Regions from separate parts of the Agrobacterium sp. H141 genome, predicted to be linked through region 2. Evidence: predicted binding sites of a transcription regulator. Region 2 holds the regulator's gene; each other region holds the start of a gene.
What was found. Region 2 encodes PhoB, which activates phosphate uptake and scavenging genes when phosphate is short. Its sites were predicted from a motif close to TGTCATNNANCTGTCAT; they were not measured.
Positions count from the first base shown of each region.

Region 1: ACWPM9_RS06530 (DUF1045 domain-containing protein) is a predicted target of PhoB. The motif match lies at 6,128-6,144, and genes of this name have one in related genera.
Region 3: ACWPM9_RS07855 (BtaA family protein) is a predicted target of PhoB. The motif match lies at 1,906-1,922, and genes of this name have one in related genera.
Region 4: phnC (phosphonate ABC transporter ATP-binding protein) is a predicted target of PhoB. The motif match lies at 3,609-3,625, and genes of this name have one in related genera.

Region 1 covers NZ_CM169893.1:1,430,849-1,438,749, reverse strand. The annotation lists gene ACWPM9_RS06570 (metallophosphoesterase family protein) at 1-60, opposite strand, end outside; gene uraH (hydroxyisourate hydrolase) at 63-419, opposite strand; gene ACWPM9_RS06560 (ureidoglycolate lyase) at 416-916, opposite strand; gene ACWPM9_RS06555 (glutamine synthetase beta-grasp domain-containing protein) at 1,150-2,184, opposite strand; gene ACWPM9_RS06550 (DUF2735 domain-containing protein) at 2,585-2,767, shown strand; gene alc (allantoicase) at 2,792-3,814, opposite strand; gene uraD (2-oxo-4-hydroxy-4-carboxy-5-ureidoimidazoline decarboxylase) at 3,816-4,310, opposite strand; gene puuE (allantoinase PuuE) at 4,315-5,235, opposite strand; gene ACWPM9_RS06530 (DUF1045 domain-containing protein) at 5,352-6,059, opposite strand; gene ACWPM9_RS06525 (NAD(P)/FAD-dependent oxidoreductase) at 6,166-7,341, opposite strand; gene mnmC2 (tRNA (5-methylaminomethyl-2-thiouridine)(34)-methyltransferase MnmC2) at 7,340-7,901, shown strand, end outside.
Region 2 covers NZ_CM169893.1:3,850,673-3,858,573, reverse strand. The annotation lists gene ACWPM9_RS18135 (aspartate aminotransferase family protein) at 1-543, opposite strand, end outside; gene ACWPM9_RS18130 (GcrA family cell cycle regulator) at 974-1,528, shown strand; gene phoB (phosphate regulon transcriptional regulator PhoB) at 1,648-2,331, opposite strand; gene phoU (phosphate signaling complex protein PhoU) at 2,353-3,066, opposite strand; gene pstB (phosphate ABC transporter ATP-binding protein PstB) at 3,112-3,927, opposite strand; gene pstA (phosphate ABC transporter permease PstA) at 3,941-5,266, opposite strand; gene pstC (phosphate ABC transporter permease subunit PstC) at 5,263-6,747, opposite strand; gene ACWPM9_RS18100 (substrate-binding domain-containing protein) at 6,866-7,891, opposite strand.
Region 3 covers NZ_CM169893.1:1,723,677-1,731,577, forward strand. The annotation lists gene ACWPM9_RS07850 (class I SAM-dependent methyltransferase) at 1-612, opposite strand, end outside; gene ACWPM9_RS07855 (BtaA family protein) at 612-1,859, opposite strand; gene ACWPM9_RS07860 (transglycosylase SLT domain-containing protein) at 1,992-2,882, opposite strand; gene ACWPM9_RS07865 (LysE family translocator) at 3,035-3,670, opposite strand; gene ACWPM9_RS07870 (pyrophosphate--fructose-6-phosphate 1-phosphotransferase) at 3,717-4,931, opposite strand; gene ACWPM9_RS07875 (TerB family tellurite resistance protein) at 5,381-6,118, shown strand; gene ACWPM9_RS07880 (N-acetylmuramoyl-L-alanine amidase) at 6,115-6,876, shown strand; gene ACWPM9_RS07885 (lytic transglycosylase domain-containing protein) at 7,140-7,655, shown strand; gene ACWPM9_RS07890 (NAD(P)/FAD-dependent oxidoreductase) at 7,879-7,901, shown strand, end outside.
Region 4 covers NZ_CM169893.1:4,236,808-4,244,708, reverse strand. The annotation lists gene ACWPM9_RS20070 (carbon-phosphorus lyase complex subunit) at 1-4, shown strand, start outside; gene fosX (FosX/FosE/FosI family fosfomycin resistance hydrolase) at 1-414, shown strand; gene ACWPM9_RS20060 (alpha-D-ribose 1-methylphosphonate 5-phosphate C-P-lyase PhnJ) at 557-1,471, shown strand; gene phnK (phosphonate C-P lyase system protein PhnK) at 1,468-2,244, shown strand; gene phnL (phosphonate C-P lyase system protein PhnL) at 2,261-2,968, shown strand; gene ACWPM9_RS20045 (DapH/DapD/GlmU-related protein) at 2,965-3,579, shown strand; gene phnC (phosphonate ABC transporter ATP-binding protein) at 3,700-4,557, shown strand; gene phnD (phosphonate ABC transporter substrate-binding protein) at 4,640-5,545, shown strand; gene phnE (phosphonate ABC transporter, permease protein PhnE) at 5,646-6,608, shown strand; gene phnE (phosphonate ABC transporter, permease protein PhnE) at 6,618-7,901, shown strand, end outside.

The DNA of each region.
Region 1 (7,901 bases), 1.9 Mb from region 2:
AAGCACAGCCTCAAGCGCCAGCGCGTTCCCGTGAATGTCAGCAATCACTGCAAAACGCATCGTCAGCTGCCGCGATATGTGGAATAGCCATAGGGTGATATCAGCAGCGGCACATGGTAATGCGCGTCGGTGTCGGAGATACCGAAGCGGATCGGAATGACATCGAGAAATGGCGGATCCGTGAGCTCAGCGCCACTTTCCTTCAGATAGTCGCCCGCGTGAAAAATCAGCTCATATTGTCCGGGGATGAATTCATCGCCAGCCAGGATAGGCCCACCATCGACCCGTCCATCGTCATTGGTAAAGACCGTTCGGATCAATTCGGCCTCTTCACCCTTCATCCGCACAAGCTGAATGCGCATGCACTTCGCAGGCTTGCCGAGCGCCGTGTCGAGAACATGCGTTGTCAGTCCAGTCATATCTGCGGCTCCTGGATGGTAAATGGGTTGAGGTAGAAAAACTCTTCGAGATTGTTGCCCGGACCGTCGCGATCCACAACGAGAAAATCGCACACATCCCCAAGAGCCATGAGCGGATGATGCCAGACATTGCGATGATAGTTCACGCCCTGTCCATCGCGCGCGAGAAAGACGCGCGGCTTGCCCGGTCGCCCGCGCTCATCTTCTGCGACGGCCACAAGAAAGGGACGCCCTGCAAGGGGTGAAAAACTCTGACTCCCGAATGGGTGCCGCTCCATCATGTCAATCGCATACGGGAAAGCACGAGGCTGCCCGCGAAAGATATTGATCACAACCCCCGCGCCCTCACCCGAAGCCTCTGCGGAAGCGAGCCCATGAAAGCGCTCGGTCGTTCCCCCATTGATAAGACGCATCGTCGAGGGCACCGCCTCGATCACATCGCCGAACGGCGCAAAAGCTGCCGCAGTCAGCGGCTTGATGGCCAGAATGTCAGCCATGATCATTTTCCTCGCGCGTGCTGCCTAACCTGCTGGACATTGGCAAATCATACTCTTGTGTCATTTCGTCTTTGCGACCGTCGGAACTCTACCGTGCGCCGCCACACTCCGTAAAGCAGCCATATCGGACGTCGAACAAACCGCCCATAACGAAAAAGGCGCCGACCGAAGTCGACGCCTTTTATGTTTACTGTCCCTTTTGGGATCATTCCCCCTGGAAGTCAGGTCTGAAATCAGGCCGCTGCTGCTGCCGATTCTTCCACTTCAGAAATCGTCTTCAGAACCTGCGAAGCGATGGCATAGGGGTCGCCCTGCGAGTTCGGACGGCGGTCTTCAAGGTAGCCCTTGTAGCCGTTGTTGACGAAGGAGTGCGGAACGCGGATCGACGCACCACGGTCAGCAACGCCGTAGGAGAACTTGTTCCATGGAGCCGTTTCGTGCTTGCCGGTCAGACGCATATGGTTGTCCGGACCGTAAACAGCGATGTGGTCTTCCAGGTTCTTGTCGAACTGGGCCATGAGCTTTTCGAAATAGTCCTTGCCGCCCACTTCGCGCATGAACTTGGTCGAGAAGTTGCAGTGCATGCCCGAACCGTTCCAGTCGGTATCGCCGAGCGGCTTGCAGTGCCATTCGATGTCGATGCCATACTTTTCGCAGATCCGAAGCAGCAGGTAGCGTGCCATCCAGATCTGGTCGGCGGCCTTCTTGGAGCCCTTGCCGAAAATCTGGAATTCCCACTGACCCTTGGCCACTTCAGCATTGATGCCTTCGTGGTTGATGCCGGCTTCGAGGCACTGGTCGAGATGCTCTTCAACGATTTCGCGTGCTACCGAACCGACGTTCTTGTAGCCGACGCCCGTGTAGTAAGGACCCTGCGGAGCCGGATAGCCCTGCTCTGGGAAGCCCAGCGGACGACCGTTTTCGTAGAAGAAGTATTCCTGCTCAAAACCGAACCATGCGTTTTCATCGTCAAGGATGGTCGCGCGGCTGTTCGACGGATGCGGGGTAACGCCATCCGGCATCATCACTTCGCACATCACGAGAGCGCCGTTCTTGCGGTCCGGATCTGGGTAGATCGCCACGGGCTTCAAAACGCAATCGGAGCTGCGGCCTTCGGCCTGTTCGGTCGACGAACCGTCGAAGCCCCAAAGCGGAAGCTCTTCCAGGGAAGGGAAGGTGTCGAACTCCTTGACCTGCGTTTTGCCACGCAGGTTTGGTACCGGCTTGTAGCCATCGAGCCAGATATACTCGAGCTTGTATTTGGTCATAGTGCTCTCTCTTTAGTCCGGCGCCTTTCATGGGCGCACCAGAGGGGTCGAATCTCCGGTAAAAACCGGAGGCCGTCACATTACATGCACATAGCGTGCCACTTTGCTCTCTACATTAGAAAAAATGTGAAATCCGACATCCGCGCCGGCAGTGGAACCCGACAACCCGCCTTTTCATTAAGATTTGCGGCCTACAATGAGAGCATCGTTCAAGCTTGGGCAAGCTTCGCCTGCCACAATATTGAGCGAGGCAGACATGATGAAATTGCGACCATGTCACTTTTTGCCGCGTACATGCCCATATTTTAGGCATTTTGCACTTTTTGTGTGCGTCCCATTGCGAAATATGTTAGGCAATTACCATCGAACGAGGAGTCGATGAAGAACGAGAGGCAGGAGCATGACAACGAACATTGTTCGGGAATCGGCCACGATCTACGAGTTCCCGGTAAAAAATCCGCAGAAACTGCGGGAAATGCGTGAAAGACAGCGTATGGCAAGCCTTTACGTGATGGAGAGCGGCTGCGGCAGCTGGTATCACGAGGACGCCATCCGCGAAGCAGACGAGACGCGCAAACAGTAAGCGCGTCCCATGCCAGGCGACTGATCAGGCCTTGGTGCCGATCAGCCGCAGACGCATGACGCCGCCATCCGGATGCATGGCGAAACGCACATGCGTGACAGGGCCGATATCGGCAAGTGCCTGGCCAGAGAAGGTGTGTTCCTTGTCCATCTCAAGCTTCTGGCGCCCCAATATCGGCATCCAGAGTTCCGAAGCAGCAATGTCGGCCTGGCTCAGCACATCGCCAGCGTCAGGGAGATAAGCCCCGAGCAATTCACAGCTATCGGGGTAATTCCCCTTGAAGAAATGCGTATCCACGACCACACGGGATATGTGCCCGGCATGCCCGAGCCGGATGATCGCCCAGTCGTGGCCCGGACCGCGACGACGCTTGGTTTCCCAACCATCACCCATATTGATGCCACGCCCCGTCGACAGCATCTTGTCCGGATGGCCGTAATGGGCATCAGACCAGGCCAGCGATTTGGACCCATGGAAGATATAGGCGAGATCGATTTCGTCCTGATCCCCGATCTTCGACCAGTCGAAATAGGCGGCACCATAGACCCGCAGACGTGCCACACCGCCATCAGGATAGATATTCAGCCGCAGATGCGTCCACACCTTGTCCTGACCGACATTTTCAAAGAAATGCTGCGCTGACGGACCCAGATCATGCTTGCTCACCAGCTCGGTCCAGACCGTGTCGTCAACCGGCTCACCATCGGCAATATAGGCAGCCTCGATGGAACAGGCTGGCGGATAATTGCCCGTGAAGAACCGCGTATCCACATCGAAGCCGAAGATGCGACCGGGCATGGCGAGCCTGACAATGGCCCAGTCGTGCCCGGGCACGCGCTTGCGCCGGCTTTCCCAGCCATCCATGTATTTGCCGTTGTCGTCATAGAGGTCCGGATCGAATTCCGCCGGACGATCTTCCAGCATGCGTGACAGCGGCGCAAAAAACTCGTCGCTGGACGCAATCCCGACGGCCCCCAGCCGCGCCGAGGCGAGATTAATGGCGCCGGCGGCAAAACCGGGCATGTCTACTGTGGAAATTTCGGGCATATCAGGTCTCCGGAAGAAGGGCTTCGAGGCGCAGTCGGGCGATTTTCTCAACCTGCCCGCAGGCGGTCGCAAACTCCACCTCGATGCTATTGTCAATGCGCGCTTCAAAAGCGGCTAGAATATCGGTTTTGTCGAGGCCTTTTACAGCAATAATAAAGGGAAAACCGAAGTCCCGCGTGTAGCGCTCGTTGAGTTGCGTAAAGCGGCTGAACTCGGCCTCTGTCAGCCGGTCGAGCCCGGCACCGGCCTGCTCGTTGCGGCTATCCTCGGTCAAGTCCCCCGAAACAGCCAGCTTTCCGGCAAGATCCGGATGCGCGCACAACACGCCCAATCGCGCGTCACGTGTCGCGCTTCGAAATTCCTCACAAAGCGCGGAATGCACTGCCGCAGCCGTCAGGGGCAGCGCGATCGTGCCGGCATCCCAGGCACGTTCAGCTATAAAGGGCGAATGCTCAAAAACCCCGCCATAGCTGGAAATGAACTCGTCTCTGGTCATAGGCTCACCATGCCGGCTTGTGGTGTTCATGCCAGTGGCGGGCGATATCGATCCGCTTGGGCACCCAGACCTTCTCGTGACTGGTGACATAATCGATGAAACGGGCAAGGGCTGCCGCCCGACCGGGACGACCGACGAGCCGGCAATGCAGTCCGACACTCATCATCTTCGGTGCGCCGTTCTTGCCCTCCTCATAGAGAACGTCGAACGCGTCCTTGAGATAGGTGAAGAACTGGTCACCGGAATTGAACCCTTGAGGCGTTGCAAACCGCATGTCGTTGGTTTCCAGAGTATAGGGAATGATGAGAAACGGCTTGCCGTCAGCGTCCGGTACCCAATACGGCAGATCATCGGCATAGCTGTCGGAGGAATAGACGAAGCCGCCCTCCTCCATCACCAGCTTCAGCGTGTTGTCGGACGGCTTGCCCTGATACATGCCGAGCGGATGGGATCCGGTCAGCTCCTTGTGCAGCCGTACGGCTTCAAGAATGTGCTTTTTCTCTTCCTCTTCGGAATAGTCCTTGTATTCCAGCCAGCGATAGCCGTGCGAGGCAATTTCCCAATCCGCCTCCTTCATTGCGGCCACCGCTTCCGGATTGCGCGCCATGGCAAGCGTTACACCATAAACGGTCACCGGCACCTGTCGCTCTGTAAACATGCGCCACAAGCGCCAGAAACCGGCGCGCGAGCCATATTCGTAGATCGATTCCATATTGAGATTGCGCTGGCCGGGCCAAGGCTGCGCGCCGACGATCTCCGACAACAGGCTTTCCGAGGCCCTGTCGCCATCCATGATGCTGCTCTCGCCACCCTCTTCGTAATTGACGACGAATTGAACGGCGATCCGCGCCGCGTCCGGCCATTTCGGATCGGGCGCATTGCGGCCATAGCCGACGAGATTGCGGGGATAGGTCTTGGTTGTCATACGGTCATCCTGGCTCGTGATGACGCAAACGGTAAGCAGGACAACTCCATATGTCGAGATACAAAACCGGAAACAGTGCGCTGCCATTTAGGCAATGCGGAACAGCTTGAGTGCAATCAGGCGATCTTGCGCGCCGATACTCGTCCCATCGGATGCAGGGAATGCACCATAAAAGGCGCACCCGGCTCGCGCTCGACAAACAGCGCCAGATTGGTAAAGGGCACGGGCCGGTGCAGCAGCGGCTCGAAGTAATCCCGGAGCGCCCGGTCGATCCGCGCCATATGCGTCGCCTGCACAGGGCCGGTCAACGGCATCTGGAAGCGGTATTCCTCCATCACATGAGGATTTCCCCAGCGATGCAGATTGGCAAATTGCGGTGCCGTCAGATGATCTGGATTGCGCCGCTCGATCTCAGCTTCCGTAAGAGGCGCGGCATAAGCGTGGAAATGCTGAACCACGGTCGCCGCAAGAGTCTCGATTTCGGCACAGGGCAACCTGAGACCCAAACCGAAGTGATTGCTGAACCGCATGACCTCGAGGCTTTCAATGACGAAGGGCTCGACCGTGCCGGCAAACCGCATGAGTTCACGCAGCAAGGCCGGCTCGCTCGTATCGGCATGCAAGGCAAAGGGCGCCTTCAGTTCAGCATGAAATCCATAGCGGCGCGGCAAGGCTGTCTGGAAGGCGATATCGTGGTGATAGACACCCAGACTGTCCGGATGCTCGACCTCTTCGCCCGAATAGACGCTGCGACCCAGCCAGCTTGCGCCAGCCAGTGTCAACGGATCGCCATAAGAAGGCGTGAAGAAGATGGCGTAGCGCATGGCATTCCTCGTCCGTTCGGGTCACATCGGCGTTAATCACCGATTGCTCATGCAGATAGGTGATTTGCATGACAATTTGACGAAGAATCAGAGGGATGGCTCGCGTTTAGCGCGAAGCCGATTCCAGATGCGCAGAAAAGAGGAAGGATGCAGGCAGATCGGTAGTGCGATCGCCGACCAGGGCCAGGACCGCATCTGCCAGCTGATGCGCCACCCCGAAGCTCACCTTGAAGCCGCCGGTAAACGCCAGAATATTGGAGTGAGCCGGATGCGGGCCGATCATGGGATCGCGCCCAATCGCCTTGGGACGCAAGCCGGCCCAGCGCGCGATCACAGGCGCATCGGTCAGAACCGGAGCAATCCTGCGGGCCTCGGCAATCAAGGTCTCCAGTTGCGCATCGGTATCGTCTGCGGAGGAAAAACTGTTTTCACTGGTACTGCCGATCGCAACAATCCCATCATCGTGCGGAACGACGTAGAGACCATCGCGAAAGATCAATGGCCGATCCTCCAACCCCTCAGCCTTCATCAGGGCCGCCTGCCCCTTGACCGGCATACCCAGGGGCTTTTTCGTCGGTTCGCCAAGCCCTTGCAGCAATGGGAAGGACTGATGCCCAGCCGCAATCAGGCAATGCCCGAACACAACTGTATCGCCATCGGAAAGGCTTGCACTGCTGGCATTCGGCTGGAGCGCAGCGACACTGGAATTCTCAACGATCCGCACATGCTTGGCCCGCCTGAGCAGCGTGATGAGAACGGCGAGCAATTGCCGTGGCGACACCCGGCCGGCAAGCGTATCGTGCACGATCCCATGTGCCGCCACATCGGCAGAGGGCCAGCCGCCGATCATCGGCCTATCAAAGACCTCCCAGCGAAAATCATGACCTGTTGCCAGCCAGTTCACCTTCGCCTCAAGCGCTTGCCGCTCCGCCGTTACACGATGATGCGCCGTGGGCAGCGGAATGATCCGCCCGCAACGCCGATAGCCTGACTTCAATCCGCTTTCGGCTTCCAGCCGATCGATTTCCTCTTCAAGCGCAATCAATGCGGTGAACTGGAATTGCTTTTTCGGGTTCCATCGCTCCGGCGCATGCGCCATCAGCGCACCCAGAACGCCACCGCTTGCACCCTGCCCCAGAACACCGGCATCCACGAGCAATGTGTTGATGCCCAGCCGCTCGGCCTTGAGTGCAGCCCAAAGTCCCATAATGCCGCCGCCGACAATCAAAAGATCGACGGAAGATTGACCGCCGGCTCCGGTCAGAATATCGGCTTCAGGCATGACAGTTACAAATCTCGATCCAGCGGATAAAAATGAGGACAATGCCCTCGTCTGGCACGAGGGCGATATGCCTTATTCAACCGCCTTTGGCGACCACTTTTATTGCCAGACCGATGGCAGGCTTGAATGTGGTCATGTCTTCATGGCCGGCAACGGCCTGCCGGAGCGCTGGCATTCGGCCGGCGATTTCCGCATCGGCGAGCTCGGTTTCGGCACCGGTCTGAACGCCTGCGAAACCTGGCGGCAATGGAAGCTGGAACGCAAGCCGGGCGGACACCTGCATTTCACATCCTTCGAACTCTATCCGATGAGCCGGGACGCGATTGACCGCGCCCTCGCGCATTGGCCGGAACTGGATGCCGAAAGACAGGCGCTGACCGCACTTTGGCCCGATACTCCGAAAGACGTGATCGATATAACGCTGGACGACGCCACACGCCTGACGGTGGTGTGCGGGAATGCCCTGCCCAATGTCCGATCGGCGCAGGCCCTGTTCGATGCCTGGTATCTCGATGGTTTTGCCCCCTCGCGTAACCCCGATATGTGGTCACCTGAACTGA
Region 2 (7,901 bases):
CAGGATGCCAGCCGTCTCCTCGGTGATCGCAGCCTTCACAGCTTCGATGTCGCCGAACGCAACCTGATCGAAGCCGGGAGCCTTGGGGCCGAAGCCTTCCAGATACTTTTCCTGACCACCAGCCGCAATCGTCGCGATCGTCCGGCCGTGAAACGCGCCCTCAAAGGTAATGATGTGGAAGCGTTCTGGGTTGCCCTTGGCAAAATGGTAACGACGCGCGGTCTTGATCGCGCATTCCAGAGCTTCTGCGCCGGAATTGGTAAAGAACACGCGGTCGGCAAATGTTGCAGCCGTCAGACGCTCGGCAAGCTTTTCCTGGCCCGGAATGTCGTAGAGATTGGAAAGGTGCCAAACCTTGTCCGCCTGCTCTTTTAAGGCGCTCACCAGATGAGGATGCGCATGGCCGAGTGAGTTCACCGCGACGCCGGCGGCAAAGTCGAGATAGCGCTCGCCGTCTTCGGTGATCAGCCAGACACCCTCGCCGCGTTCGAAGCGCAACGGAGCGCGATTATAGGTCTGATAGAGCGGGGAGGCCTCGGCCATTGCGCTTGACTCCTTCGACAGGCACGGAAGATACGGGTTTCGCTGATTGGCGGGTGTTACGAAGTCTAAAAATCAAAAATGCCGCCTTGCGGCGGCTCGCGCACTATCTTCATTTCGGACCCCCATGTCAATAAATCACCGCAATTGCGGGACTTTTTAGCACGGTGCCGTCGCAGCCACGCTTTAGTAGGCGATAGTGGTATTTTAGCCTGTGGACAGCAAGTTGGGGAAAACTATGAAATCGATTCGCGATGATTCCGGCGACTCTTGTCACGGAGTCAGGCTCACACTAGGTTAATGATCAATTACTAGACTGCATGCGGCGGAACTAGTCACCGACAATATCGAGGCATATTTTTTGTTTCGGAGTCTTCCGAGGCAGCGGTGAAGGATTCGGCCTCGGAATGCGCTACAGGCGGAGATATTTGGCATGAATTGGACTGATGAGCGCGTTGAAAGGCTGACGAAGTTGTGGGCCGAAGGTCTCAGCGCAAGCCAGATCGCGGCACAACTAGGCGGCGTCAGTCGAAACGCTGTCATTGGCAAGGTACACCGACTTTGTTTGCCCGGTCGCGCCAAGGCTGGCGGCTCCTCGTCTGCCTCTCGCGCGCCAAAGCGTCCGGCGCCAACGACAGCGCGGCCGCAAAGCTTTCAGCCACGTGTAGCCACGCGCTCGGCCGCCCGTCCTGCCGGCACAACCGTGTCACAGGATGAAATCGATGCTGGTGGCGAAGAGGAGCGTGCAGTCGTTCCGGTGCCATCCAATGTCGTGGTGCCGATTTCGCGTCGTCTTGCCCTCACGGAACTCACCGATCGCACCTGCAAATGGCCGATTGGCGATCCGATGACTGATGAGTTTCATTTCTGCGGCTGCGAGGCATCGGATAACGCACCTTACTGCACCTACCACTCGAAACTGGCTTATCAGCCAGTCAATGACCGCAGGCGCTCATCCGCGCAAAAGCAATCGCTTCCCAGCCGATAAAGATCATGAGATGAGGCCCCGCAAGGGGCCTTTTTTATGTAGTAAGTAAAAAGCCCACCGCCTGGCTGGGCAATGGGCTGAAACAGCGGTAGCAACCGCCAGCATGGGTCGGTAACCTGTCAGGCCTCCATGGAATATCCAGCGCCGCGCACGGTGCGGATCACGTCCTGCATGTTGGAAAAATTAAGCGCCTTGCGTAGCCGGCCGACATGCACGTCCACGGTACGCTCGTCCACATAGATGTCATGCCCCCACACACCGTCCAGAAGCTGTGAACGCGAATAGACACGCCCGGGCGATGCCATCAGGAATTCCAGCAGACGAAACTCGGTCGGTCCAAGTCGAACTTCACGGCTCTTGCGGTGAACACGATGCGTTTCGCGGTCGAGTTCGATGTCGCCGCAACGCAGAACGCTGGACAGCACTTCTGGCCGCGCCCTACGCAGCATGGCTTTTACCCGTGCCATCAGTTCCGGTGTGGAGAAGGGCTTGACCACGTAGTCGTCTGCACCTGTCGCCAATCCGCGTATGCGTTCGCTTTCCTCGCCGCGTGCCGTCAACATGATGATCGGCAGCCGTTCTGTTTCCGGGCGAACCCGAAGGCGGCGGCAAAGTTCGATCCCCGACACGCCGGGCAACATCCAGTCAAGGATCAGGAGATCAGGAACCCGTTCCTGCATGCGTATTTCGGCCTCGTCGCCCCGAAGGATCGTCTCGACTTCATAGCCCTCAGATTCCAGATTGTAACGCAGGAGGACGCTCAGCGCCTCCTCGTCTTCAACCACAGCTATTTTCGGCGCCATCTAGTGTCTCACTTCAAGTGCTTATTCCGCGACCGCACTGACATCGGTCGTCGTATCGTCCTTGGGACGGTCACCTTCCGGCTGCGTACCGGTGGTCATGTAATAGATGGTCTCTGCGATATTGGTCGCGTGGTCACCCACTCGCTCGATATTCTTGGCGCAGAACAGCAGATGCGTGCAGGTCGTGATATTGCGCGGATCTTCCATCATGTAGGTCAAAAGCTCGCGAAACAGCGAGGTGTAGATGGCGTCGATCTCTTCGTCGCGGTCACGGATGATCTTGGCCTTTTCCGCAGAACGGGTGGTGTAGACATCCAGAACATCGGTCAGCTGTTCGAGTGCGAGTTCGGAGAGATGTTCCAGTCCGCGCGCCAGCTTGCGGGGAACGCCGGTGCCCTGAACGGCCATCACGCGCTTTGCATTGTTCTTGCCCATGTCACCAACGCGTTCCAGATCGCTGGCGATTCGCAGCGCACCGATGATTTCGCGCAGGTCGGCTGCGACCGGCTGGCGACGAGCTATGGTGATGATGGCCTTGTCACCGATTTCGCGCTCGGCATTGTCCATCACCACGTCGTCAGAAATCACCTTCTGGGCAAGGGCGGCGTCGGAATTGACCAATGCGCGGACCGAGTCACCGACCATCTGTTCGGCAAGGCCCCCCATCTCGGAGATGCGCCGGATCAGATATTTAAGGTCTTCATCGAAAGCGGATAGAATATGGGTCGATGGCATTTGAGGTATCCTCGAAATTGGCTTCAGCGCGGATGAAACGGGATATCAGCCGAAGCGGCCCATGATGTAATCCTGCGTGCGCTGATCATCCGGATTGGTGAACATCTTGTCTGTGTCGTTTTCTTCAACGAGTACGCCAAGATGGAACATGGCGGTGCGCTGCGAGACACGCGCGGCCTGCTGCATCGAGTGCGTCACGATCACGATCGTGTAATTGGCGCGCAGCTCGTGGATGAGTTCTTCAACCTTGGCCGTCGCAATCGGATCGAGCGCCGAACAGGGTTCATCCATCAGAATGACTTCCGGGCTGACCGCTACTGCGCGCGCGATGCACAGGCGCTGTTGCTGACCACCGGAAAGGCCGGTGCCTGGCTCCTGAAGGCGATCCTTCACTTCGTTCCAGAGGCCGGCCTTCTGCAGGCTTGTCTCGACGATCTGGTCCAGGTCGGCCTTGCCCTTGGCGAGCCCGTGGATGCGCGGACCATAAGAGATGTTTTCATAGATCGACTTCGGAAAGGGGTTCGGCTTCTGGAACACCATGCCCACACGGGCGCGCAGTTCCACCACGTCGATCGAAGGATCGTAGATATCCAGCTCGTCGAGTGTGATCTTGCCGGACACGCGGCAATTTTCGATCGTGTCATTCATGCGGTTCAAGCAGCGCAGAAAGGTCGACTTTCCGCAGCCGGACGGGCCGATCAGGGCAGTCACCGTATTTTCGCGAACATTCAGGTTCACGTCGAAAAGCGCACGTTTCTCGCCGTAGTAAACCGACACATCCTTGCCGATCATCTTGTAGGTTTTATCGTTCATTTTCTGATCGACCGCCTTTTCCAAAGCTGTTTCCGACATCATGTTCATTGTTCTATTCCTTCTACCAGCGACGTTCAAAGCGCCGCCGTAGCAGAATGGCACCGACATTCATGACAAGCAGGAACAGGAGCAGAATGATGATAGCTCCGGACGTCCGCTCGACAAAGGCGCGTTCAGCTTCGTTGGCCCACATGTAGATCTGTACGGGGAGCGCTGTTGCAGGCTCCATGGGAGAGGTTGGATAATCTGCCACGAACGCCACCATGCCGATCAGCAGAAGCGGAGCGGTTTCACCGAGTGCCTGGGCAAGGCCGATGATCGTGCCGGTCAAGATGCCGGGCGCGGCAAGTGGCAGCACATGGTGGAAAACCATCTGCATTTTCGAGGCCCCAAGCCCCAGTGCTGCGGCACGGATCGATGGTGGGACAGCCTTCAGCGCGGCGCGTGTCGCGATGATGATGGTCGGCAGTGTCATCAGGGTCAGCACCAGGCCGCCGACCAGCGAGGCCGAGCGTGGCAGGCCCATGAAATTGATGAAGACCGCAAGACCGAGCAGACCGAAGACGATGGAGGGCACAGCCGCCAGATTGTTGATATTCACTTCAATCAGGTCGGTGAACTTGTTCTTCGGTGCGAATTCTTCAAGGTAGATCGAAGCCGCCACGCCGATAGGCAGAGCCAGAACCAGTACGATCACCATCATGTAGAATGATCCGATCAGGGCCACACCCATGCCGGCAGCCTCGGGGCGGCTCGATGCGCCGTTGACGAAAATGCCGGTGTTGAATTTCGACGTCAGCGCGCCGGAACTCTTGAGCTGATCCATCCAGCCAAGCTGCTGGTCGGAGACCTTGCGGCTGCTCTCATCGACACTGAGATCGATCTGGCCCTTATAGGCGGAGTCGATATCTGCAGCGGCGAGGAAAGTCACATCGACTGTTTTCCCGATTAACGACGGATCGGCCATCACCATGTCGCGCAATTGTACGCGGGAGCTGTCGGAGATCATCTGGCCGGCAGCGCGCACCGCACTCTTGTCGTCGGGATTGATCCCCACTGCCTTGACCAGTGCATCGCGCGCGAGCGCTGGATAATTGGCCATCAACAGCACGCGTGGATTGCTTGCGGCCTGGTTGCGTGGGTCCAGGACCTTCTGGCTGAACTCGACCGGAAGCGTGATCGAGGTTTGCGCAAAGGCAGTATATCCGTTTGATATGACTGTGTAGAGCAGGGCAAACAGGCACAGCACACCAATGGCAATCGCCAGCACACCGTAGAGACGGAACCGGCGTTCGGCAGCATAGCGGCGCTTCAAGCCGATATCGCGGCCCCCGGCACGCGCAACCGCATTGGGAAGGGCCGTTGCGGAAGAGGTGATATCGGTCATTCGTACTGCTCCCGGTATTTGCGCACGATATAAAGCGCATAGATGTTCAGGCAGAGTGTCATCACAAACAGGGTGATGCCGAGTGCGAAGGCCACCAGCGTCTGTGGCGAATTGAACTCGAGGTCGCCGGTCAACTGGTTGACGATCTTGACGGTCACCGTCGTCATCGGCTCGAACGGATCGAATTGCATGCGGGCGGCAACACCGGCGGCCAGAACAACGATCATGGTTTCGCCAATGGCACGCGATGCGGTCAAGAGCAGAGCGCCGACCACGCCGGGCAGAGCTGCCGGCATGATCACCTTGCGCATGGTCTCAGACCGCGTGGCACCAAGGCCAAGCGAACCGTCCCGCAGAGAACGCGGAACCGCGGTGATAATGTCATCCGACAGCGACGAGACGAAGGGAATGAGCATGATGCCCATGACCAGGCCTGCGGTCAGAACGCTCTGGCTTTCGATGAAGTTGGAATAATTGCCTGTTACAAGCCCGTTCAGCTCGGTCGAAAGATCGCGCAGAAACGGGCCAACGGTCGCAAGGGCAAAGAAACCGTAGACGATGGTCGGAATGCCGGCCAACAGCTCCAGGAGCGGCTTGGCAATCGAGCGCACATGGCGACTGGCATATTCAGCCATATAGATCGCAGCGAAGAGGCCGACGGGAACCGCAAACAGCATGGCCACAAGCGCAATATAGAGCGTACCAGCCAGAAGCGGGATCAGGCCAAACTGGCCCTCGGCTCCACCGGAGCCGGCAGCAGCGAAGCGCGGGTCCCATACGGTGCCGAAAAAGAAGTTGAGAGGCGACACATCGCGGAAGAAGTGAAGGGCCTCGGTCAGCATCGACATCACGATCCCGACAGTGGTCAAAATGGCAATGGAGGACGCAATGACCAGAGCCGCCAGCATGGCGCTCTCGACCCTGTTACGGGCGCGGAAACGCGGCTTGATCATCCGCAATGCGCCAAGTGCCCCGGCAATCGAGACCAGCAATACCACAACGGTCATGGCCAGTCGCGAGGTTGCCGAATAGCTGTTCAATTCCTGGGCGGCCGTGATCATGTAGGGTTCGGGTGCGCCTGCAAGCGGAACACCCTTGGAAGCGAGCAGATCGCGGGCCTGATCGGGGGATTGCTGGAGCTGGGCAGATTCATCCGAATTGAGAAGCTGCATACCCTCGGCAATCGAGCGGATCATGCCATAGCTCAAGCCACGATTGGCTTCGGGTTGTGCCTTTACCTCTGCGGGAAAGGAGCCGCGCACCGCATTTTCAATGATCACAGGGCTTGCGGTCAACCAGATGGCAAGAACCAGCAATGCCGGGATCATCGCAGCGATAGCAGCAAAAGAGCCGTAATATCCGTAGCGGGAGTGAAGTTTCGAAGGCGTACCGCCGGCGAGAGCTGTTGCTCTCGAACGCCCCACGACATAAGAAACGATCCCTATAACAATAAGGACTAGAAGTATCAGCGAGGTGCTCATCGAACTCTCCGGCAAAATTACAGTCTGCGCCTGCCCTTGAGGGCCGGATGGCTTACCCCATCCTGGAGACGGTCATGTCGGCGCACCATGATGGCGCGCCGACACTCAATTGGCTGAATTACATACCAGCAACGGTGTCCTGAAGCGCAGCGCGCTCAGCATCGGGAGCAGGAACCAGACCGTAGGCAGCGAGCGGGCCGTCTGGGCCGATCATCTGCTCGGAGGTGAAGAACTCAACATATTCCTTCAGGCCCGGAATTACGCCGAGGTGAGCCTTCTTGACGTAGAACTGCAGCGGACGCGAAACCGGATATTCGCCGGTAGAGATGGTCTCAACCGAAGGGACAACGCCGCTCATGGTGGCGACCTTCAGCTTGTCAGCATTGTTTTCGTAGAAGGACAGGCCGAACACGCCGAGACCGGTCTTGTTGGCGTCGATGCGAGCGAGTGTCTCGGTGTAGTCGCCGTCGATGTCGACAGCCTTGCCGTCCTTGCGAACTGCAATGCAGGCCTTGCCGGCAGCCTTGTCGTCGCCCAGAGCAGCCTTGATCACGTCAAGAGCGCCTGTTTCTTCGCAGCCCTTTGCCAGAACCTTTTCTTCGAACACTTCGCGGGTGCCGTGCTTTTCGCCAGGGATGTAGGCAGCGATTTCAGCGTCTGGCAGGGAAGAGTTTACTTCCGACCACTTTGTGTAAGGGTTGTCGACCAGCTTGCCGTCAACGACAACCTGAGCAGCGAGAGCCTTGTAAAGGTCAGAAGGCTCGAGAGCGAGGTCGGGCATGGACTTGTCGGCAGCAAAGACGATGCCGTCATAGCCGAACTGGACTTCCTGGATTTCGGTTACGCCAGCCGCCTTACAGGCTTCGACTTCCGAATCCTTGATCTTGCGCGAAGCATTGGCGATATCGATTGTGTCTTCACCAACGCCCTTGCAGAATTCTTTCAGGCCGGCAGAAGAGCCGCCCGATTCAACAACAGGTGTCTTGAAGTCAGGGAAGGTTTCGCCGAAGTTTTCAGCGACGATTTTTGCATACGGCAGAACCGTGGAGGAACCAGCAACCTGGACCTGATCACGTGCAGCAGCGGCGCCAGCAAAGGCGACGGAGGCTACCAGCGCTGCGACGGAAAGTTTCAGAACGTTCATAATATTCTCC
Region 3 (7,901 bases), 2.1 Mb from region 2:
CTCCAGGGTGGCATTGCGTGCATGCGCCTGGGCTGCCAATTCGTCCCGTAGATCCGGCCGTGGCGTGACATGAAAGCGGTTGAGCCATGCCTTGAGCACAGTGTGGAAACCGCGGGGAAGGCCTTCCTGCTGGCCGAAGTCGACAATGTGGAGCGAGCCGCCGGGAGACAGGGCCGACAGGGCAGCACCGATGGCCTTTTTCCAGTCGGGTATCATCGACAGGGCGTAGGAGATCAAAATTCGCTCGAAATCGTCTTCGCCAAATTCCGACGGTGCGAAGCCTGTGGCATCTGCGACCTTGAAGATTGGCGACTGCCGCTTGTTGCGAAAGCTTGCCTTTGCCGAGGTGAGCATTTCCGCGGAAATGTCCAGGCCATAGAGCCTGGCTTCGGGATAGGCCTTGTGGGCCATCAGCAGATTGCGCCCCGTGCCGCAGGCGACTTCCAGCAATCGGCCGTCGCCTGGAACATCGAGACGCCTGATCGCGCGGTCGCGCCCGAACAGGTAATATTTGCGGGTCAGATCGTAGATGTGGCGCTGATAGCGGTACATTTGGTCCATGCGCTCGGCATGGCCGGATGTCTCAATTGCCGCGCCGTTGTCCGCCGGCATCAGGATGCTTTCTCGTAGATATGAAAGCCACCATAGATCGCGGATCGATCCTTGGCATTCAGCGCCCTGGACATACCTTCGAGATAGGTCCACTGCGCGGCTATGGCATTTGGCAGGCGGCCTTCGATAATGCTTTTTTCGGCAGCCGTGCGGAAGATCACGCGGGCAGCGGGTGCCGACGTTCTGCTGATCTCGCTCCAAAGTTGACCGATCTGTCCATCATTCATCCAGTCCTGCGCATCCAGCAGCACGTAGCGATCAACCGAGGCGGATGGTTTTTCGGCCAGCAGTTCGGTGAAGCTTGCATGATGCACGCTGACACGGCCGGCATTGCGGCGGATCGACTGATAGTGTTCGCGCTGCAGATAAGTCGGCAACAGGCCCTCATCGGCATAGGGATAGCGGCGCACGAAGGCTTGCCAGGCAAAATAATTGTCCTTCAACGGAAAATGACAGGCGAGCTTTTCCAGGCGGTGCTTGAGCACCGGCGCAATGGTGCCGTTATCGGCAAGGCTCGCGAGTTCGTCATATTGGCGCGGCGGAATGCCAAGGCCAAACAGCGAACTCTTGCGCTCCGTCATCCAGCGGATCATCGGTTTGTCGAACAGCGGTGCGACACGGTCCTCGAAGAACTGACGTTGTTCGCGCAAGGTGCGGGTCCTGGCGAATTCTTCCAGCCGAACACCATGCAGCCGGGCGATCAGGTGGCCGACCGCGATGAAGCGACCAAGCAGCCCCGTGCGATAGAAATTGCCGTTGAAGACGCTGATGCGGCGACGTCCGGTCAGGCTTCTTTTGTTCCAATAGGCACGCGTATCCGCATCGAGATTGGGCGCAATATAGCGGTCGAAACTGCGGCTGTTGGAGCGGATACGTTCACGGCCGAAATGAGCGACCAGCGTCTTATAGTCCGGAAGGTGCTGGAAGGCGGCAAGCTTCAACCTGTTGAGCGCGATATGGTTGGGATTGAGGTCGACGACATCGATCTTGGCGGGGCTGCGCGAGAGGTAGGCCAGCATGTTGCAGCCGCCGGAGCCGATGGTGACGACGCGATGGCCGGCTGCCAGTTCCATGGCCTCCATGTCGACATCGGGATCCTCCCAGATCTGTGGATAGACGAGACCGGAAAACAGCAGCCCGAAAAGGCGTTCAGACAGCCCATCCCTGCTAAGCGCCTTATGCTGGAGAAGTGCGGTCTTGAGTTTGCGGTTCCCGCGGAAACCGGCCTCCGGTGCAAGCTCGGTCATCTGATGCAGCCATCCGTTTCGGTTCCTAGCCGTTTAAACGCGACGTGCTACAGTTTCATGACGCGGGTTGTGGGAAACGCCTTGAAAACCGGTCGAATGCTTCAGTTTGAACGCGATGCAGTGGATGCCAAATTAACGGAATACGTGCAGCATGCCGCGGCGCTTGGCGTCGTAGTAGTAGCCGCGGGCATAGAGTCTGACGGCATTGTCCGAGCTCTTGTCGGCGACAAGCCAGGCACCGCGCAGATATTTGATGGCGTATTTGAGATTGTTTTCCGCATCGAACAGACCATTGGCGGGGCCCCGATAGCCCATCGATTTGGCCGTCGCATATTTGATCTGCATCAGGCCGTAATGGCCATTGTTGAAGGCTGCCGGATTGTACCGGCTTTCGCGGTGAACGACACGGTGCACCAGCGCTTCCGGAATGTCATAGACCGCTGCATATTTGCGGATCAGGCTGTTGATGACGGTTGGACCCGTGGTCGCCGGGGCGGCCTGTAAGTCCGGTGCAGTCGCAGGCGGTGTGACGTCGAACTGGCTGTCGAGCGCCGCACCGGCATTGGCAGCCGATGGCGCGGCATAGGCAAGGGCGTCGCCGGGCTTTGGCGTTGGCACGATGGTCTGGACGGACGTGACTTCCTGCGGCAACTCGGTGTCAGTTGACGCATCGGCAAGTGTGGTCAATGTATCGGGATTGTCCGAGGCGGGCATTGCCGGTGTCTGCAACGCGTCGTTCTGCTTGGCGTCCATGACGGCGACGGCATCGCCCACTGTCGGAGCGTCGGCCGGGTTCTGCAACGCGGCTTCACGCGATGTCGGCACGGGGGCATGCGAATTCGAGCCGGGAACGAGGGGGCCCGGTTCTGCCGGTTGCTGCATGGCAAGCGACGTGCCGGCTGACGGGTTGGATTTAAGCTCTTGGCGAGCCGCACTTTCCAGTCCGCTGGTACAGCCCGCAAGGCCTATCAGCGTTGTCGCTGATGCCAAAATTCCGATGCTGCGAAAATTGCGCGCAATCATGCCTGATCCCATGTTCCCCAATCGCATGCACCCTCACAAACGAGTCAGTGCAAGCTCCATAATTCGGGTTTCCACGAACTCGCGGCCAAATTGCGGCACCGAGGTGGCAGTCATGCCCGATCAACAGCTTTGCTATGCGTGTGTGACTGCAATCACGCAGCGATCTTGCGATACCCTGCCGTTACTGCGCCGGCTGCAATCAGCAACGTGCCGCCGGTGCGGTTAACAGCGCGCTGCACGGTGTGCTTGCGGATAAAGACGCGGGCCTTGTCGGCAATCAGCGCATAGACGAGTGCATTGATGGCAGCGAGCGTGACGAAGGTCGCCTCAAGCACGATCATTTGCGGCAGAAACGGCTGCGTGGCATCGATGAATTGCGGAACGAAGGCTACGAAGAAAACGATGCTTTTCGGGTTGAGTGCCGTCACCGTAAAGGCATGCAACACGATGCGCAGCGGGCTTTGTTCGCGTAGATTATCGTTGTCGGCAAGCGGGCCATCGCCAACCGGCGCCCGCCACAGGCGGATGCCGAGATAGACGAGATAAGCACCGCCGATCCACCGCAGGACCGTATAGGCCTCCGCAGAGGTGGCCAAAATTGCGCCGAGACCGAGGATCGAGGCTGTCATGGCGACGAAATCGCCCAAAGACACACCGGTCACCGTCGCCAATGCCGTTTTTCGACCATGGCCGAGCGCATAGGATACCACGAGCAGAATCGTGGGTCCGGGTATCGCCAGAAGCACCGCAGATGCGGCGGCGAATGCCAACCAATGTTCAAACGACATGATTCAATCCTCCTGATTGAGACCAAGCCACCGAAACGGGATGCCGTCAATTGGCTGGTTTAAATTTCTGCCCCATGTGATCCATAACGGTCTTGAACCATGGCGTTTCCAAGTCAAAGGCTTTGCCGCCCTTGATACGCGGAAATTCGATGGTGCGCAGTTGGCCGTTTCGATCCTCATCATGACCGGTTACGCCTGACACGCCGTTGAGGCCGCTTTCGACTGCCAGATCGACCATTCCCTGGATCAGGCGCAGATCATCATAATTGGCTGGTGCGGAACGTGCGTAGTAGCCGGACTTTTGGACAATCGAACGTTCAGCCTTCAAAAGCTTGGCGAAGTGCTGCTGGAACCACTGGCCGACATTGATGGTGTCGATCTTCACATGCCCAAATGCGTCGCGCTTGATTTCGGCACCGGCTGCTTCGCGGTCGGCAACGATTTCATGGAGGCAGGCACCCTCGGAGACGAACAGCGTGACAAAGCCGGTTCTGTCCATGATTTCCAGAAGGCGCGCGCCTTCGGCTTCCATGTCGAAATGGGTTTCAGGCAGATAGAGCCCATCGATATTCTTGAGCTCCGTGTTCATCATGAAGCCTTCGATATATTCGTTGTTCTTGGTGCGCTCGATATAGGCGCGCGCGGTGGCCGCCGTCAGCCAGCCGCAGTGGCGGCCCATCACTTCGTGGATAACGAGTGTGCGTGGGGCGGCACTTTGTTCATTGGACACGTGGTCGAAGAAGCGGGCGCCGACTTCGGCTGCCGTCCAGGCACCCAGCGACTGCTTGATCGGAACAACATCGTTGTCGACCGTCTTGGGCAGGCCGACGACCGTCAGGTCATAGCCATTGGCGCCAAGATAGGCGGCCAGGTCGGCAGCCGTTGTGTTGGTGTCGTCGCCGCCAATGGTGTGGAGGATCGTGACGCCTTCATCGGCAAGCCGTTCAGCGGCCACTCTCAGAGGATTTTCGCCTTCCTTGATCAGGCCATTCTTCACGCAGTCGGCGGCATTTGTCAGCTTGACGCGGCTATTGCCGATCGGCGAACCGCCATAGCGGTGCAGCAGATGGGCTTTTTCTCGCATGTCGCGGGTGATATCGATCTTGTAGTCCATCAGCAGACCGCGATAGCCGGATTTATAGGCCACAATGTCGATGTCGGGGGCGATGTCGGTATAGCGCTCGATCAGTCCGCCAACAGCAGACGAGAGGCACGGGGCGAGGCCACCAGCGGTGAGCATTGCAACTTTTTGTTTGGGCACACGATCCTCCTGAGGCTTACGCACACTGAATGTCCATCTGTGAACGGACCATGGATGCGACAGGTGACGGGAGCGTGTAAAGTGAATTTACGAAGAAATTCGGGCATTTCGCCGCTATCGACAGGCGATTGCAAAACTCGCGCGAATATAATCGTTTCAAAGGCTGGGTGCTCGCGTATAGGTGGTGGCGCTTATGCGCATTGATCCAGCTGCAAACGGTAAAATGGGAAAATGCCGGGCTGACTGCGATATCGGGGACGGACGATCTGTCGCGCAGCAGAGGCTTTGATCCGACGTCGATGGAGATGATCGATTTCGCGCCGCTTTCCCGGATTTCACCCTGTCCATTAGGAATGCATCAACTTTATGCAAGGGAAGGTGAATAAAGTTTAATGTCGGAGGGGCTGCTCTCGCTTGCTTTTTCGGCGATTATTTGGTCAAGCTTCGATATGATATTTGATTTCTTTTGCGAACAAGCATCTTCGATCTGGGAGCGACTGCTGGGTGCGGTCGCCGACGCTGCTGGCAATGTGCTTGGCGGTCTGGTCGAAGCTGTTCGCACCGCATTCGAGGGTGACCCCGAGACGCGCCGCCGTGTTTCCTTCTCTGTCGCGATCATTGCGCTGTCGGCCAAGATGGCCAAAGCCGACGGTGTGGTGACGACCGCCGAGGTCGATGCCTTCCGCAGCATTTTCGATTTTCCACCGGAAGAAGCCAAGAATGTTGCGCGCCTCTATAATCTGGCGCGGCAGGATGTGGCTGGTTACGAGTCCTATGCTGAACGTCTGGCGGCGATGTGCCGAACCTGCGAACTGCATTGCCCTGTTCTGGAAGACATTATCGACGGTCTTTTCCATATCGCCAAGGCAGATGGGCTCGTCCATGAAAGCGAAATGGCCTTTCTGGGCCGTATCGCCGAGATCTTCGGTTTAAGCGAGCAGCGTTTCGACGAGATCACCCGTCGCCATCTGCATCTGGAGGGCGATCCCTATGGCGTTCTCGGCGTTTCGCCCGAGGATGATTTTGCCACGATCCGTCAGCGCTACCGGGCTCTCGCGTCCGAGCACCATCCTGACCGGCTTCATGCGCGTGGCGTGCCGTCGGAGTTTCATGCGCTGGCGCATCAGCGTATGGCGTCCTTCAATGCGGCCTATGAAGCGATCGAGAAAGAACGCCGCGCCGCATGACGCTGTTTGATGCCGACTATCCCGGCGCAATAATCCTGCCATCTCCCAATCATGGTGAACGTGTCGGTGTCTCGACGCCGGATATGATTATCCTGCATTATACCGGTATGCCGACGGAGGAGGGGGCTCTCTCCTGGCTTGCCGCCGAGGAGAGTCAGGTTTCCTGTCACTATTTCGTTCATGGCGACGGTCGCATCGTGCAGATGGTGCCGGAGAGCCGCCGCGCCTGGCATGCGGGCAAAAGCTGTTGGGAAGGCGAAACCGACATCAATTCCCGTTCGATCGGAATCGAGATCGCCAATGGCGGTCATCCCTCTGGCCTGCCTGATTTTCCATCGGCGCAGATCGATGCCGTCGTCGAATTGTGTCAAAAATGCGTCGAGCGCTACGTTATTGCCCCGGAACGTGTGCTTGGACACTCGGATATTGCCCCTGTTCGCAAGGTTGATCCGGGTGAAAATTTCCCCTGGGAAAAACTGCATCGGCAGGGTGTGGGCCACTATGTAGAACCGGTGCAGGTATCCGGCGGACGGTTCTTCCAGCACGGGGATCAGGGGCAGCCGGTCGAGGCCCTGCAGTCGATGCTGTCTCTCTACGGTTACAATGTTGATATCACCGGCGAATTCTGTGAAAAAACCAAGGGTGTGGTGGAGGCTTTTCAGCGCCATTTCCGACCCTCACTGGTCGATGGAATTGCTGACATGTCGACGATTGAGACGCTTGCTCGACTGCTTCGTTCTCTTCCGCGTTTCGCTTGACAGGCTGCTCAATTGTGGTGCGACAACCTGTCCGGGTAGAGCCGCTGCGGCTGGAAAATGTTGCGTTGCCACAGGAAATCCATATTGCGCCGGTCTAAAGACCCTCGCTGAGCGGCGGGTTGGCGTCCTAAATACCTCATGGCCTCCCGCAGAGATCAACGTTAAGGGCAAGTGACCGATGGCGTTCCCCTGGAACCCCAAACGGATAAGGCGTGCGGAGACATGCCGGGTCTTGCCCTTCGGTTCGGAGACTGAAGGTTTACATGAAAAGACTGGTTATTGCTGCTGCGGCAAGCATCGCTATTGCTATGACTTCTTTTGGCGGCGCGTTTGCCAAAGAGAAGGAAAATCACATCATCAAGCCGTTGTTCCCGCTGTCGGGCAGCGTGGAGAGTGCAAAGGTTGAGAAGGCTCCCTACGGCAAGCTGATCTCGAAATACGCCGCCAAGTACGGTGTGCCTGTGAACCTTGCGCATGCTGTTGTTCGTATCGAAAGCAACTTCAACCCGAAGGCTCGCGGCAGTGCTGGAGAAATCGGCCTGATGCAGATCAAGCCAGCCACGGCTCGCATGATGGGCTACCATGGTGGGGCAAAGGGACTTTACGATCCCGAGACCAATATCCGCTTTGGAATGATGTATCTTGCGGCAGCGCATGAACTTGGCGGTGGTCAAACATGCCAGACCATCCTCAAATATAATGCCGGTCATGGTGCAAAGCGCATGAATCCGGTATCAAAGCGCTATTGCGGGAAGGTGCAGGCGCTTCTGCATTCCTGATCACTGCGGGCCATTTTCAGATATTGGCCAGAACAAGGGCGACCCCATCAGGGTGCGCCCTTTTTCGTGCTGAGCGACGGCGCTGGACATAAAACTTGCTGGCATGGCGTTTGTTCCCAAGGCTGATAATTTTTTTATCGGACGTGTATATCGTGCTTCCACCGATGATTTCAGGTCTGCTACCTAGGCTTCTGAATGCAAACGGAATCAAGGCTGGTCTTTCATGAGTGAGCGGTTCGAATCGAT
Region 4 (7,901 bases), 390 kb from region 2:
ATGATCGAGGGTCTGTCGCATATTACCCTGATCGTTCGGGATCTCGACAGCATGGGCCAGATCCCGGAACAGGTTCTGGGCGCAAAGGAAGTCTACCGCAGCGGGGAGAAGCAGTTCTCGCTCTCACCGGAGCGTTTCTATCTGGTGGGAGAAATCTGGGTCGCCGTGATGGTCGGCGAGGTTTTGGCGGAGCGCACGTATAATCACATAGCGTCCAAGGTGCCGGATGATGCGCTTGACGGCTATTTGGCCCGCATCGAAGCGCTTGGCCTGGACGTCAAGCCATCGCGTTCACGCGTAGAGGGTGAAGGCCGGTCGATTTATTTCTACGACCACGACAATCACCTGTTCGAACTCCATAGCGGCACGCTCGATGAGCGGCTGGCGCGCTATGCGCGGGAGGTCGCAGCGTGACGGGATTTGTATTTTTACTTCCGGCTGAAGGCATACCAGCCGGCGCTTCCGATCGTGCTGACAATCATGACACCCATGACGAGGGTAAGAATGGTTGCGATATGCATGGCGTAAATCTCCTTTTGCATTGGGATAACGTGCAATGAGCCAAGAAGTTTCCGCCCCCGACCATGCCCATGACGGGCTTGCCGAATATAATTTCGCCTATCTGGACGAACAGACCAAACGAATGATCCGTCGCGCGATCCTCAAAGCGATCGCCATTCCCGGATATCAGGTCCCTTTTGCCAGCCGCGAAATGCCCATGCCATACGGCTGGGGAACTGGCGGTGTCCAGGTAACCGCGTCCATTCTCGGGCCGGATGATCGCCTGAAAGTCATCGATCAGGGCGCCGACGATACCACCAATGCAGTCTCGATCCGTGCGTTCTTTCAGAAGGTTGCCAATGTCGCGGTCACCACCCGCACACGGGAGGCAACGATCATCCAGACGCGTCACCGCATTCCCGAAGAACGGTTAAGCGAAGGCCAGGTGCTGGTCTATCAGGTTCCAATACCCGAGCCACTGCGCTTTCTGGAGCCGCGCGAGACGGAGACACGCAAGATGCACGCGCTTGAGGAATATGGCCTGATGCATGTGAAACTCTATGAGGACATCGCCCGTAACGGTCATATCGCCACGACCTATGCCTATCCGGTCAAGGTCAACGAGCGATATGTCATGGACCCGTCGCCCACACCGAAATTTGATAATCCTAAAATGCACCAGTCCGAGGCACTTCAGCTGTTTGGTGCTGGCCGTGAAAAGCGTATTTATGCGGTGCCGCCCTACACCGAAGTCGTTAGCCTCGACTTTGAGGATCACCCGTTCACGATCCAGAAATTCGATAAACCCTGCGCGCTTTGCGCCGCGGAAAATGTCTATCTCGATGAGGTCATTCTCGACGATAAGGGCGCGCGAATGTTTGTCTGCTCCGACACTGATTACTGCGAGGAACGCCAAGCAGAGGGACATGTCGGCCACATGCTGGCACCGAGCAAGGAGGCTGCGCAATGAGCGATTTGCCGCTTCTCAAGGTGCGCAATGTTTCCAAGTTCTACGGAAGCCGCATCGGCTGCAACAATGTGTCATTCGATCTCTGGCCGGGAGAAGTTCTGGCCGTGGTCGGTGAGTCGGGTTCGGGTAAGACGACGCTGCTGAACAGTCTTTCGACCCGTCTGATGCCGACGACCGGCTCCATCGAATATCATATGCGCGATGGCTCCTACCGTGAACTCTACCACATGAGCGAGGCCGAGCGCCGCTCCCTCATGCGCACCGATTGGGGCTTCGTGCACCAGAATCCGGCGGACGGACTGCGCATGACGGTATCGGCCGGCGCCAATGTCGGCGAAAGGCTGATGGCGGTTGGTCAGCGCCATTACGGCAATATTCGCGAGACGGCCAGCGAGTGGCTCGAGCGTGTCGAGATCAATACCGACCGCATCGACGACCAGCCTCGTTCCTTTTCGGGTGGCATGCGTCAGCGCCTGCAGATCGCCCGCAATCTGGTAACCGGACCGCGGCTGGTCTTCATGGATGAACCGACGGGTGGTCTCGACGTCTCTGTTCAGGCGCGTCTGCTCGATCTGGTTCGCAACCTGGTCAACGATCTCGGTCTGTCCGCCATTGTCGTCACCCACGATCTCGCTGTCGCCAGGCTTCTGTCGCATCGCATGATGGTGATGAAGGACGGCAACGTGATCGAGGAAGGCCTGACCGATCGTGTTCTGGACGACCCTCGCGCGCCTTACACCCAACTGCTCGTCTCCTCCATTTTACAAGTCTGAGAACAGGAAAACTGCCATGGCTACGCCTCTCGTCGTATCGGAAGTGTGCAAAAGCTTCACCATGCATCTGCGCGACGGCATCCGTCTGCCGGTCGTCTCGAATGTGTCTTTCTCTGTTGCTGCTGGCGAATGTGTCGTTCTGGGTGGCCCATCCGGTATCGGCAAGAGCTCGATCCTGAAAATGTTGTTCGGCAATTATGCTGTAGACGGCGGCCAGATCCTCGTCTCGCGCGATGACAGCATCATCGATATAGCCACTGCCGATCCGCGCACGATTCTGGAAGTGCGTCGCCAGTCGATGGGCTATGTCAGTCAGTTCCTGCGCACGGTCCCGCGTGTTTCTGCCGTCGATATCGTCGCCGAACCGCTTTTCGCCCGCTCTGTTCCAATGGACGAAGCGCGTGCGCGTGCCTGCGACCTGCTGTCGGTCCTCAACTTGCCGCAAGCACTGTGGCAACTTCCGCCAGCGACATTCTCCGGTGGCGAGCAGCAGCGCGTCAATATCGCCCGTGGCTTCATCACCGATCACAAGATCCTCCTGCTTGACGAACCAACGGCGTCACTCGACGCGCAAAACCGAGCTGTTGTCGTCGATATGATTCGTCGCAAGAAGCGGGAGGGCGTGGCCATGCTCGGCATCTTCCATGATGAAGAAGTGCGCGAAGCCGTTGCCGATCGCATTATCGACGTCTCCGCTTTCTCGCCGCGAAAGGCCGCCGCATGAGCCGCAAACTTGGGGTCGAGCCGCTCATCCATCCGACCGCTTCCGTCAACAATTCCAAACTTGGCCGTTATACGGAAGTCGCGGATCGTTGCCGGATCGATGAAGTGGTCATCGGGGACTATTCCTATGTCATGCAGGACGGCGGCATCTGGTGCGCCGAGATTGGCAAATTTGCCAATATCGCGGCATCCGTGCGCATTAACGCCACCAATCACCCGACATGGCGTGCCACACTTCATCACTTCACTTATCGCGCCGCCGACTATTTCGAGGGCGCCGATATGGACACGGATTTCTTTGGCTGGCGTCGCGAAAACAGGGTGGCGATCGGTCACGACGTTTGGATCGGCCATGGTGCGACTATTCTCCCTGGCGTCACGGTTGGCAATGGTGCCGTCATCGGGGCAGGTGCTGTCGTCTCCAAGGACGTCGCGCCATACACTATCGTGGGCGGTGTGCCAGCCAAACTCATTCGCGAGCGCTTTTCCCGCAAATTGGGTCAAGCGATGAACGCGCTTTCCTGGTGGGACTGGGAGCATGACCAGTTGCATGCGGCCCTGGACGATTTTCGTCATCTCTCCGCTGAAGAATTCGTCGCCAAATATTCCTGAAGATCGTTTAACCTCAATTGCTTAGCCGTTGTCATGGAACTGTCATCCCTCTGACATTCACGCTTCATCAATCATCGTTAAAGCCTTGGGTGACTTGTGGACGTCATCGAAAGAGCGATTATGCGATTTAAGCTTGATAATCTTACCCGGCAGTTCGGACGCAATACGGCAGTGGAATCCGTTTGTGTGGACATTCCGTCGGGCCAGATGGTCGGGGTTATCGGGCGTTCCGGTGCGGGCAAATCGACGCTTTTGCGGATGATCAATCGATTGATCGATCCAAGCTCAGGTTCGATATATTTCGGTGATACCGAGGTTTCGTCCCTGCGTGGTGCGGCCTTGCGCGACTGGCAGCGCGATTGCGCGATGATCTTCCAGCAGTTCAATCTGGTGCCGCGCCTCGATGTGTTGACCAATGTCCTGCTGGGCCGCCTCAATCATCGCCCGACTGCGCTCAGCATTCTCAACATGTTCAGCCGCGACGAGCGCCTGATGGCAATTGCTGCGCTCGAGCGACTTGGTATCGAGCAGACGGCTTTGCAACAGGCGGGCACACTTTCGGGCGGTCAGCAGCAGCGCGTGGCAATCGCTCGCGCCTTGATGCAGGCACCCAAGATGGTGCTCGCCGACGAGCCGATTGCCTCGCTGGATCCGCTCAATGCGAAGATCGTCATGGACGCACTGCGTGATATCAACCAGCGCGAAGGCATTACCGTCATTACCAACCTGCATACGCTCGATACCGCGCGCAACTACTGTGAGCGCATTATCGGCATGGCCCAGGGCCGCGTTGTCTTCGACGGTACGCCTGATGAGCTGACGATAGAGGCCGTGCGTGAGATCTATGGCTCTGACAGCACCGGTGCCGAAATCGACGAGCGCATGACTTCGACCAGTATCAATGCGCCAGCCGTGCAGATCCCTGCCGGCGATTCCCCATCAGTTGTGCGCAAGCCCCTCGTTGCCGCAGGGGTTTGACGCACGCGCAGATCGTACACCCGCGTCAAGGGTAGCCAAACACGCCAAAATCCGGCGCGACCGGAAAAACAGGAGAGAACCCATGTTGAAGAAGACCCTTCATGCCGCTGTCGCGCTTGTCGCGCTTGCCAGTGGTGCAGCCGCTGAAGACCTCAAGGAATTCCGTATCGGCATCCTTGGTGGCGAAAACGAAGCCGACCGCCTGCGCAACTTCCAGTGCATGGTCGACACACTTCCCGCCGTTCTCGGCGTTGAAAAAGTGTCGCTGTTCCCGGCCGCCGACTATGACGGCGTGATCCAGGGCCTTCTCGGCGGCACACTCGATTACGCCGAACTCGGCGCATCCGGTTACGCCAAGATCTATCTGGCCGATGCCAAGGCTGTTGAGCCTATCCTTACAACCGTCCAGACCGACGGCTCCATGGGCTATCACTCGGTCATGGTCGCTCGCAAGGATTCGGGCATCACCAAGCTGGAAGACATGAAGGGCAAGAAGCTCGGCTTCGCAGATCCCGACTCTACCTCGGGCTACCTCGTTCCGACCGTAACACTTCCGGAAGCCGTGGGCGCTCCTGTCAAGGAATTCTTCGGCGAAACCGGCTTTGGTGGCGGTCACGAGAACCTCGTTCTCGAAGTCCTCAAGGGAACATTTGACGCCGGCACAACCTGGGCCTCGGGTGTTGGCGATTTCAAGGACGGCTACACATCGGGTAACCTTCGCAAGATGGTCGACAAGGGGATCCTCAACATGGACGACCTCGTTCAGCTCTGGGAATCCCCATTGATCCCAAATGGCCCGATCGTCGTTCGCAGCACCATGAATGACGACATGAAGTCCAAGTTCAAGGCATTCATGGTGGATCTGCCGAAGTCTGACCCGGAATGCTTCGCAGCCATCCAGGGTGGCGACTATACCGGTTATGCCGAAGTCAACGTCGATTTCTACAAGCCGATCATCGACGCACGCAAGGCAACCATCGGCGGTTGATAGCCGGCTAATTCAAGGGAACGCCGAATGCGCTCGCGCATTCGGCGGCTCTATTTCTTTAGCCCTGCATTCATTCGCGGCTTAAAGCGGACCACCATAGATGAGCTCAACCACACTAAAGCCTGTTCTCAGTGAACGAGGTGCTGTCGTCGAACGCCACTGGCAAGAACTGGCCCGCGGCCGCCGGCTCTACACCGTGCTGTCTTTGCTGTTTCTGGCCTTTGCGCTGGGTGGCTCGCTTTGGTTTGCCAATGAGACGAATTCGGGCAAATTCCTCGACAGGCTTCCACATTTCTTTGATTTCATTGGCGATCTGTTGCCGCGTGATCCACTGGAAATCTGGCGGGCCTTGTTCGATCTTCCGTCGCCTTACTATGACGGCAGTCTGCAATATAATTATCCTGAGGGCCGGTACTACATCACCCAGAGTCTTTATATCCCTGAATATTTTTACAAGATGACCGAGACGCTGAATATCGCGCTCCTCTCGACCATCATTGGATCTATCTTCGGATTCCTGCTGTCATTCCTGGCCGCCAAGAACCTGACGCCAAATGCCTGGATTCGTGGTCCGGTGCGGCGGTTCATGGAAATCCTGCGCGCCTTTCCGGAAATCGTGCTGGCCGGCTTCTTTCTGGCCATCCTCTCTCTCGGACCCATCCCTGCCATCATCGCTGTCACGATCCACACCATTGGAGCGCTTGGAAAGCTGTTTTTCGAGGTCGTCGAGAACGCGGACATGAAGCCGGATGAGGGGTTGAAGGCTGTTGGTGCCACCTGGGTCGAACGGGTCTGGTTCGGAATGGTGCCGCAGGTCATGCCGAATTTTGTCAGCTATTTCCTGCTGCGGCTCGAGATCAACGTCCGCGCTTCGACGATCATTGGCGCCGTTGGCGGCGGCGGTATCGGCGAACAGCTTCGCCTGTCCATCAGTCGCGGCCACGAAGCAAAGACGCTCGCGATCGTATTGCTGCTGTTTGTCACCATCATTGCCGTGGACAACCTGTCCGCCATGCTCCGCCGAAAGCTTGTCGGCGAGCAGGCGTTCCAGGCCGTGGCCTAGGACGTCGCCATGAACACGCTCAGCGCCTCCGATATGGAAGCCATCGCCTCCCGTCACCCGCATCTGCTCACCACATCGTTGTGGCAACGGTTTCGCTTTGCCATCATTGGCGGCGCAACGGTGCTTTACATCATCTTCTGCTGGTGGTTCTTCTCCATCGGCGCTGTTCTCGGCTCTGCCAACTGGGGCATTGCCGGCACATACCTTGCCGATTGGATCTCCTATGAAGAGCGGCCTGACATCTCCATTCACAAGGATGGTACGATGCAGATCGAGTTCTCACGCTACGATCCAATTGGCCCCAATCCAAATCCCGACTGGATCACCGCCAGACGCGAAACCCTCACGCGCACTATCGAGATCCCGGCAAGTGCCGCTCCTCAGACCAAGTCGACGTCATCCTTCAGCTTCGTTGCTCCCAGCAATGCCGGCGATCAGTCCGCGGAAAGCACCAAGGCGAGTACCGAGACCCGCACGGAAGAAGTCGTAACCCACGCGGTCGTGGATATGAACGCGACCGACAGGATTGAACTTGCCCCGCCGACAATCACTGTGGCTCGGGGAGATGAGCGTCTCGAAGTCTCGATTGGCAGCGACGGCGTCACGGCATTATCGCCCTTGCCCGAATGGGCCACACAGCGCGCACCCGGCGCAAAAGTCATGCTGGCATTCGGCTTTTCGGGCTGGGCCGAGATCCGTGACGACGCTGTTCTGGTTCACAAACGCTATCTCGGTTGGGAAGGCTTCTTCTTCGACATCAGCTCGCCATTTTTTGGCAAATCCTTCGGCGAAGTCTTCACACTGATCAGGTCAGGCGAGCGGATCAATCCGAACCAGAGCAACCTCTCTCTGGCGGTAGACAATTTCCTCTACAATCCATCCTGGCAGCATCTCGATGTCTGGACCAAACTGCTCCAGACCATCGTCATGGCTTTTGTCGGCACACTCTTTGCCATGGTGGTTGCTTTCCCGCTCTCCTTCATTGCCGCGCGAAACATCACCCGCAGCAAGCCGGTCAACCAGTTGGTGAAGCGCTTCTTCGACTTCCAGCGGTCGGTTGACATGTTCATCTGGGCGCTGTTCTTCACCCGCGCCTTTGGTCCGGGACCTCTTGCCGGGATTTCTGCAATCTTCTTCACCGACACCGGCACGCTCGGAAAGCTCTATTCCGAAGCGCTGGAAAACATCGACGACAAGCAGCGCGAAGGTGTGAAGTCGGTCGGAGCCTCGCCCATCGTCGTTCAGCGGTTCGGTGTCCTGCCGCAGGTGCTCCCGGTCTTTGCATCGCAGGCG